2 regions of the Mesorhizobium sp. B1-1-6 genome follow, and region 1 is predicted to be linked to the other one. Evidence: predicted binding sites of a transcription regulator. Region 1 holds the regulator's gene; the other holds the start of a gene.
The links. The regulator HrcA, encoded in region 1, represses chaperone genes, less so after heat shock. The targets are predictions, from matches to a motif close to GTTAGCACTCNCNNNNNGNGAGTGCTAAC.

Region 2: FJ979_RS18210 (co-chaperone GroES) is a predicted target of HrcA. The motif match lies at 1,619-1,647, and genes of this name have one in related genera.

What each region holds. Positions count from the first base shown of each region.
Region 1 is NZ_VFWR01000002.1:539,061-543,270, reverse strand. Features, by position in the region: gene FJ979_RS06360 (sorbosone dehydrogenase family protein) at 1-1,254, opposite strand, end outside; gene FJ979_RS06355 (hypothetical protein) at 1,379-1,579, opposite strand; gene hrcA (heat-inducible transcriptional repressor HrcA) at 1,617-2,729, opposite strand; gene rph (ribonuclease PH) at 2,961-3,677, shown strand; gene FJ979_RS06335 (VOC family protein) at 3,861-4,210, shown strand, end outside.
Region 2 is NZ_VFWR01000008.1:259,151-263,360, forward strand. Features, by position in the region: gene groL (chaperonin GroEL) at 1-1,192, opposite strand, end outside; gene FJ979_RS18210 (co-chaperone GroES) at 1,253-1,567, opposite strand; gene FJ979_RS18215 (hypothetical protein) at 1,813-2,061, shown strand; gene FJ979_RS18220 (DUF1488 domain-containing protein) at 2,058-2,324, shown strand; gene FJ979_RS18225 (hypothetical protein) at 2,348-2,539, opposite strand; gene FJ979_RS18230 (hypothetical protein) at 2,545-2,751, opposite strand; gene FJ979_RS18235 (LacI family DNA-binding transcriptional regulator) at 3,480-4,210, shown strand, end outside.

The DNA of each region.
Region 1 (4,210 bases):
GCCGGAGGTGACGAAGCCGGTCATGAAATCCTCATATTCGCCGGTCGGCTTGCCGTCCTTGAACTTGAGCCGCACCACCTTGTAGCCAGTCCTGTTGCCGCGATTCCACGAACCGTGCAGGGCGACGAAGGCGTCGCCCCTGTATTCGGCCGGAAAACCGGATCCTGCGCGGACATTCCTGCCGTCGTAGAAGGCGATGTTGAGCGGCGCCGAATGCGCCTGCATCAGAATGTCGGGGACGGTGACCTTGCCGGCAAGGTCGGGACGCGCGCCCTTGTGGCGCGGATCCTCATTGTCGCCGATATAGTACCAGGGCCAGCCGTAGAAGGCGCCTTCCTTCACTTCGGTCGCATATTCGAACGGCACGTTGTCGCCGAGCGCGTCGCGCTCGTTGACCACGCACCACAGCGCGCCCGCCGCCGGCTGGATGGCCATGCCCGAACAGTTGCGCAGGCCGGTGGCGACGATGCGCCCATTCCTACCGTCCGGGTCGAAAGCCCTGACGTCGGCGCGGCCTTCCTCCGCGCCCCAGGTGGCGCCGAGCGGCTTCGACCTGGCCCAGGCGTCGAGCCCGCCCCGCGGTTTCCTTGCCATGTCCTGGGCGGCGTTCGAGCCGGAGCCGACCGAGAGATACAGCGTCTTGCCGTCCGGCGAGAAGGCGATGTCGCGGGTCCAGTGATGAGTGGCCGGAATATCGCGGACGATGGTTTCCGGCTCGCCGGAGGCCTCCAGGTCGCCATCGCGGTAGGGAAAGCGCACGATGCTGTCGCTGTTGGCGACATAGACCCATTGCGGGTTGTCCCCTGGCGGGTAGAAGGCGATGCCGTAGGGCTGGTTGAGATTGCGGGCGAAGATGCCGTCCCTGACAGGTTTCGCGCTGCCCTCGCCGAGACGGTAGACGCGGATCTGGTTGGCCTCGCTGTCGGCGACGAACAGGTCGCCATTGGGCGCGACGCGCACGACGCGCGGATTGTCGATGCCCGAAGCGATCAGTTCCGCCGAAAAGCCCGCCGGCAGCCGCGGCTCGGCGCCTTGCGGCCTTTGCACCGGACCGGCGCCGTTCGAGGCGGATCTGGTGACATAGGGCCTGGGCTGGTCTTGCGGGCTGATCAACCGGCGCACGCCCGGCGCATCGGCCCGCCAGTCACCGAATGCGGCCGCGCCCTTCAGCACCGGCTCTTCCTGCTGGGCCAATGCCGTCGCGGCGAAGAGCAAGGCAGCAGCGATTACCACGGCGCCGGCAAGTCGGATCATCCCAGTCTCCAGCTTCTCGCTTCTTCATGCATGTCGTTGTCCCAAGACCGAAGTCACATGCATCAAGGGAACGGGCGGGCTCGGCAGTCGTTCCGGACGACACGGGGAGTTGAAGGAATTCGGGTCAGCTATCCGCGTCGAGATCGAGATCGGCGTCGAGGTTCTTTTCCAGTTCGACGAGATCGGCCGGCAGCGGCATGCCCATGGCGCGGATTTCGCGCAGCTTCTCGCGCAATTGCTCCTGCACTTCGCGCACATCCTCAGGCTGGTTGACCATCTCCTCCAGCAGCAGGCTGATCTGGGCCTTGAACGATTCCAGCGCCATCTTTTCTCTCCTCGGCCGTCTGGATCGATCCCAGCTCTCAGCGCAGCATGCGCGATATCAGCTGCGCCGTATAGTCGACCATCGGGACAATGCGGGCATAGTTGAGCCGGGTCGGGCCGATGACGCCGAGCGCGCCGACGACGCGGGCGTCCTTGTCGCGGTAGGGTGCCACGACCAGCGACGAGCCGGAGAGCGAGAAAAGCTTATTTTCCGAGCCGATGAAGATGCGCACGCCCGGTCCCGCCTCGGCGAGGTCGAGCAGCTGGATCAGCCCGTCCTGCGTCTCCATGTCCTCGAACAGGTGGCGCAGGAGTTCGATGTCGGCCTGGGCGGTGACGTTTTCGAGCAGATTGGCGCGGCCGCGCACGATCAGGCGCGCCGGCAGGCCGCTTTCCGCGCCGGCCCACACCGCCAGCCCTTTCTCCACCAGGTCCTGCGACAGCGTGTCGAGCGCTGCCCTTGTCTCTTCCTTGATACGCTCGACCTCCGCCCGCGCCTCGGCCAGCGTACGGCCGCGAATATGGGCGTTGAGAAAATTCGAGGCCTCGTGCAATTGCGAGACGGTGATGCCGGCCGGCAGATCGATGACCCGGTTCTCGACGTCGCCGTTCTGCGACACCATCACGGTCAGCGCCTTGGTGGGCTCGAGCTGGATGAACTCGATGTGCTTGAGCGCCACCTCGTTCTTGGCGGCCAGCACCAGGCCGGCGCCGCGCGACATGCCCGACAGCATCTGGCTGGCCTCGGTCAGCATGTGTTCCAGCGTGGCGCCCGAGCCGGAGGCGCGCACCTGCGCCTCGATGCTGCGCCGCTCCTCGTCGGAGAGGTCGCCCAATTCCATGAAGGCGTCGACGAAGAAGCGCAGGCCGGCCTGCGTCGGCAGGCGACCGGCCGAGATGTGCGGCGCGTAGATCAGGCCGAGATGTTCGAGATCGCTCATCACGTTGCGGATGGTGGCGGGCGACAGCGAGGACGGCAGGATGCGCGACAGGCTGCGCGATCCCACGGGCTCGCCGTCCCTCAGATAGGAATCGACGATACGCCGGAAGATGTCGCGCGAACGCATGTCGAGCGCCTGAAGTGCGGGCGCCTGAAGTGCCGGCGCGTGAAGAGCGAGCGACTGCGAAGCGGGATCGACTGCCTTGGTCATTGCGGCCATAACCTCCGGTTCAAGGATATAGACTTCGCGGCGCTGCGCGCAACCCGGTGTCGCGTTGCGCGATCAGCCGGTGTCGCACTTGCGATCACCCCGGTGTCGTGTTGCGCGATCGCCCCGGTGTCGCCGCGTTTGCGGCCGCCGGTCCATTTTCCTTTACGCCGTGCCCCGCATGCGTCTAAAAGCCGGCCAAGATTCAAAAAAGCTGACAAGAAAGCAGGCCGAATGCGCCCCTCCAAACGCCAGTTCGACGAAATGCGCGCCATCTCCTTCGAGCGCGGCGTCTCCAAACATGCCGAAGGCTCGTGCCTGGTGAAGTTCGGCGACACGCATGTCTTGTGCACGGCAAGCCTGGAGGAAAAAGTGCCGGGCTGGATGCGCAATTCCGGGAAAGGCTGGGTGACGGCCGAATACGGCATGCTGCCGCGCTCGACAGGCGAGCGCATGCGCCGCGAGGCCTCCGCCGGCAAGCAGGGCGGGCGCACGCTGGAGATCCAGCGGCTGATCGGCCGCTCGCTGCGCGCCGTGGTCGACCTGCAGGCGCTGGGCGAGCAGCAGATCACCGTCGACTGCGACGTCATCCAGGCCGATGGCGGCACCCGCACCGCCTCCATCACCGGCGGCTGGGTGGCGCTCTACGATTGCCTGCGCTGGATGGAAGCGCGGCAGATGGTGAGCGTCGCCAAGGTGCTGAAGGACCATGTCGCGGCGATTTCCTGCGGCATCCATGACGGCCAGCCGGTCATCGACCTCGACTATCTCGAGGATTCCTCCGCCGGCACCGACGCCAATTTCGTCATGACCGGCAAGGGCGGCATCGTCGAGATCCAGGGCACGGCCGAGGGCGAGCCCTTTTCGGAAGGGCAGTTCGCCGAGCTGATGGGCCTGGCCAAGAAAGGCATCCAGAGGCTGGTGAGTTTGCAGCAGATGGCGGTGGCGTAGTTTATTCATGCGGAGCCTGGGCACCCCCCTCTGCCCTGCCGGGCATCTCCCCCGCAAGGGGGGAGATCGGCTGTTGTCTAGAGCTTCGCCAATAATCAGAATAGAATACCATGAGCCGGCGCTCACGCTGCCAATCTCCCCCCTTGCGGGGGAGATGGCCGGCAGGCCAGAGGGGGGTGCCTCGTGATCCCCTCTGCCATTCTTGAATCCGCTCTTTACGTCACCGACCTCGCCGCTGCCGAAGCCTTCTACACCGACATCCTCGGCCTCACTCCTCTCGGCAAGGTCGAGGGCCGCCATCTCTTCTTCCGTTGCGGAGCCGGCGTGCTGCTGATCTTCAACGCGGAGGCGACCAAGGTCCCGCCCGCGCCCGACGCGAGGCTGAAAGTGCCGCCACACGGCACATCGGGCGAAGGCCATCTCTGCTTTGCGGCGACCGCCGATGAAATCAGCCGCTGGAAATCCCATCTGAAGGCGAAGAACATCGCTGTCGAAAGCGAATTCGAATGGCCGCAAGGCGGCCGCTCGCTTTA
Region 2 (4,210 bases), on a different contig from region 1:
CGTCGATGCGGTCCTTCTTTTCCTTGACTTCCGACTCGGTGGCGCCGCCGACGCGGATGACGGCAACGCCGCCGGAGAGCTTGGCCAGCCGCTCCTGCAGCTTCTCCTTGTCATAGTCGGAAGTGGTTTCCTCGATCTGGCCCTTGATCTGGGCGACACGCGCCTGAATGGTCGCCTTGGTGCCGGCGCCGTCGATGATCGTGGTGGTGTCCTTTTCGATCAGCACGCGCTTGGCGCGGCCGAGCATCTCGATGGTGACGTTCTCCAGCTTGATACCGAGATCCTCGGAGATCATCTGGCCGGATGTGAGCACCGCGATGTCTTCCAGCATCGCCTTGCGGCGGTCGCCGAAGCCCGGCGCCTTGACGGCCGCGACCTTGAGGCCGCCGCGCAGCTTGTTGACGACCAGCGTCGCCAGAGCCTCGCCTTCGACGTCCTCGGAGATGATCAGCAGCGGCCTGCCGCTCTGCACCACCGCTTCGAGGATCGGCAGCATTGCCTGCAGATTGCCGAGCTTCTTCTCGTGGATGAGAATATAGGGCTCTTCCAGCTCCGCGCGCATCTTGTCGGCATTGGTGACGAAATAGGGCGAGAGATAGCCGCGGTCGAACTGCATGCCTTCGACGACGTCGAGTTCGGTGTTCGCGGTCTTGGCTTCCTCGACGGTGATGACGCCGTCATTTCCGACCTTGTCCATCGCCTTGGCGATCATCTCGCCGACGCTGGCATCGCCATTGGCGGCGATTGTGCCGACCTGCGCGATCTCGGCCGACGATTTGACCTTCTTGGCCTTCGCCTTGATTTCCACGACGACGGCCGCGACGGCCTGGTCGATGCCGCGCTTGAGGTCCATCGGGTTCATGCCGGCGGCAACCAGCTTGGCGCCTTCGCGCAGGATCGAGGCGGCCAGCACCGTGGCAGTGGTGGTGCCGTCGCCGGCGAGGTCGTTGGTCTTCGAGGCCACTTCGCGCACCATCTGCGCGCCCATGTTCTCGAACTTGTCGGCAAGCTCGATTTCCTTGGCGACGGTGACGCCGTCCTTGGTGATGCGCGGCGCCCCATAGGCCTTGTCGATGATGACGTTGCGGCCCTTGGGGCCGAGCGTGACCTTGACCGCATTGGTGAGGATCTCGACGCCGCGCAGCATACGGTCGCGCGCATCGGTGGAGAATTTGATTTCCTTGGCAGACATGATTTTATCCAGTTCGCATTTGGAGTGGAGCCGTCACCGCGCAGAGGCGCGGCGCTTCAGTCAGGCGGCCTTCTTGGCTTCGACGCTCTTTTCGATAACGCCCATGATGTCGGCTTCCTTCATGATCAGAAGATCCTCGCCGTCGATCTTGACCTCCGTGCCCGACCATTTGCCGAACAGGATCAAGTCGCCGGCCTTGACGTCGAGCGGAACAAGTGCGCCGTTTTCGTCGCGGGCGCCGGGACCAACCGCGATCACTTCGCCTTCCTGCGGCTTTTCCTTGGCATTGTCGGGAATGATGATGCCGCCCTTGGATTTGATATCGCCTTCGGCGCGCCGGATGACGACGCGGTCGTGGAGTGGCCGAAATTTCATGAGAACTTCTTTCTGGGGCCGGCATAGGCGGCCGCCCCCTTCTATAGGCTCTTTGGCACTCGATAGATAGGAGTGCCAAAATTTATTCCGAGCGGATATTGAATAATCATAGTATTATTTCGGCGCCCGGTTTCATCGGGTCGGAAAACGACCAAATATTTCAAAAATTTGAATTTTCCCGGCAGAGTGCCTATTTATCGGACAAGTTCATTTTCACGATTTCAGACGCAAGGGAGATTTCCTCGATGGCCGACGGCAACCAGACGATCATGGAAAAAGCTGAAGCGCGCTTTGTCGACAAGCAGAAGAAGACGGCGGAGCGCAACAAGGCAACCGCCGAATATATGTCCGAAGCGAGGGCCAGGGAGATCAAGACGGCAAGGCTGAGGCAATTGCGGCTGGCCAAGGAAGAAGCCGACCGCGTGGCCGAGGCCCTGAACCCGACGCCGAAGAAGAAACGCGCGGTGAAGAAAACGACGGAGGCAAAATCATGAGCCTGACCTTCCCCAACCGCAGCCGCAGCTACGACGAGGCCGGCAAGCGCATCCGGTTCGTCGGCTATGACGGCATGTTCCAGATTTCCTTCTCGGTCGCCGCCGATGCCATGACGAGGATGCAGCCGGCGACGGCAGCCAATGAAGCCGGCTATCTCGCCACCTTCGACACCGAGAGCAGTGTCATCCGGGACGTAGCGTCAAAGGCCTATGACCGCACGCGCAAGAGCATGTATGTGCTGACGGCCGACGACTTCCGCTGAGACGACAGGCGAACGGCGCTGGATCAGGATTTACGCTCCGCCTTCTCCCGGCGCTTGACGTCCCGGACATTCATCTGATCGACCATGGCGTTGGCGTCGCGCGGGCTCATGCCGACCATCGCCCTTTGCCTGACGACGACGGGCTGGCCGGTGAAGACGTTGATGATGGCCCAGCTTTGGGGCAAGTCCATGCGCAGTGCGTAGCGGTTGGCCATTTGCCTCAGCCCTGCAACATGAAGAAGACCATGCCCAGGACCGATATCGTCCAGGCGACGACCGACAGCTTCAGCACCATGCCGCCATGGGCGGCCAGGGCCTCCCGCAGCCGTGGAGCGATACCTGCCGACGGGACCGGTTCCACCGCGACGACACGGGGTCCCTTGGCGCCAAGTTTTCCAAAGACGGGCAACAGCGACGGTTCACGCACGAAAATGGCCTCGAATGTCGGGGAAAGTCGGAGCGGGCAAGCTCTCGCCCTTCCATAGCACTCTTTTGGCGAGTGCCCTGCATGCCAAATGCAAATAGGCTGCTTTAACGCCGGCCGCATGCCACGTGACCCCGATCGTCAGATGCTGAAAGCGCGCAAGTCGGCTGGGTAGCAGTCTTCTTGCCGGCACGTCAGCGTCACGACGAAGACTAGGACCTGTCCGGCCCAGGCCGCAAATGCAAGCTGGCAAGGCCCATCGCCCTTGATGGTCCGACGCAGGCTCTACGTCATGTGATTTTTTGGAGGCCTCGCCTCGGGATCGAACCGAGGCTTCAGAGATTTGCCGTCTCCAGCGTAGCCGCTCCGCCACGAGGCCATGACTAGCGAACTAACCGATAATATTTGCGCAAGCGTTAAGACCGAAGAGTCGTTTGTAGACATGTCGCCGATTGCTGCTTTGGCCGGCTCGCGCCGTGGGCAGCACTGACGGCTGCCGATCAGGAATTCGCCTGATGAACTCGCCGGGCGCCGAGCCCGTGAGCCCGTCCTCCGGCGGCCACTTCGCACCACCGGAGGACCAGCCACTTTTCCTCTTGAACAGCCTCTGGATCTGGCCTAGTTTGGGTTGAGAAAAGGTTTTTCCAAACATTTCCGAGCGGGCTCGGCCATTGGCCGGGTCATTCCGGCCTGTAAGAGAAAACCTTTTCCCAATCGGGATTTTCGCCGCAATGGCATTGGACGATCAGCCAGCCTTTCCCAAGCCCGTCACCTTGCGTGACGTGGCGGCCGAGGCTGGCGTCAGCGTCGCCACCGCCTCGAAGGCGCTCAACGACCAGGGCCGCATGACCGCCGAGACCCGCGAGCGCATTCGCGAGACCGCGCAGCGCCTCGGCTTCCGGCCCAACAGCCTGGCGCAGAGCCTGCTGCGGCGACGCTCCTTCACCGTCGGCCTGCTCACCAACGATACCTATGGCCGCTTCTCGCTGCCGCTGATGTCGGGCATTTCCGACGCGCTGGTCGACGCCGGCGTCTCGGTGTTCCTGTGCAATGTCGAGGAGGATCCGCGTCTCGGCCAGCTCCATGTCGAGGCCATGCTCGACAAGCGCGTCGACGGCATCATCGCCACCGGCAAGCGCATCGACCGTCATCTGCCGGTCGACCTGTCCAATCTGCGCATTCCGGTGATCTATGCCTTCACCCAGCCCGATCCCGACGCCGTCGCCTTCGTCTCCGACGACGCTGGCGGCGCGCGGCTGGCAGTGGAGCATTTCTGTCGGCTCGGCCGCAGGCGCATCGCCCATGTCTCGGGACCGGCGAGCTTTGCCGTGGTGCACGCCAGGGCGCAGGCCTATCGCGATGTTCTGACCGAGAACGGCCTGTCGGTCACCGAGCCGCTGCTCGGCTCGTGGTCGGAGGCCTGGGGACACGAAGCCGTGGCGAGGCTGTTCGACGGCGCGGC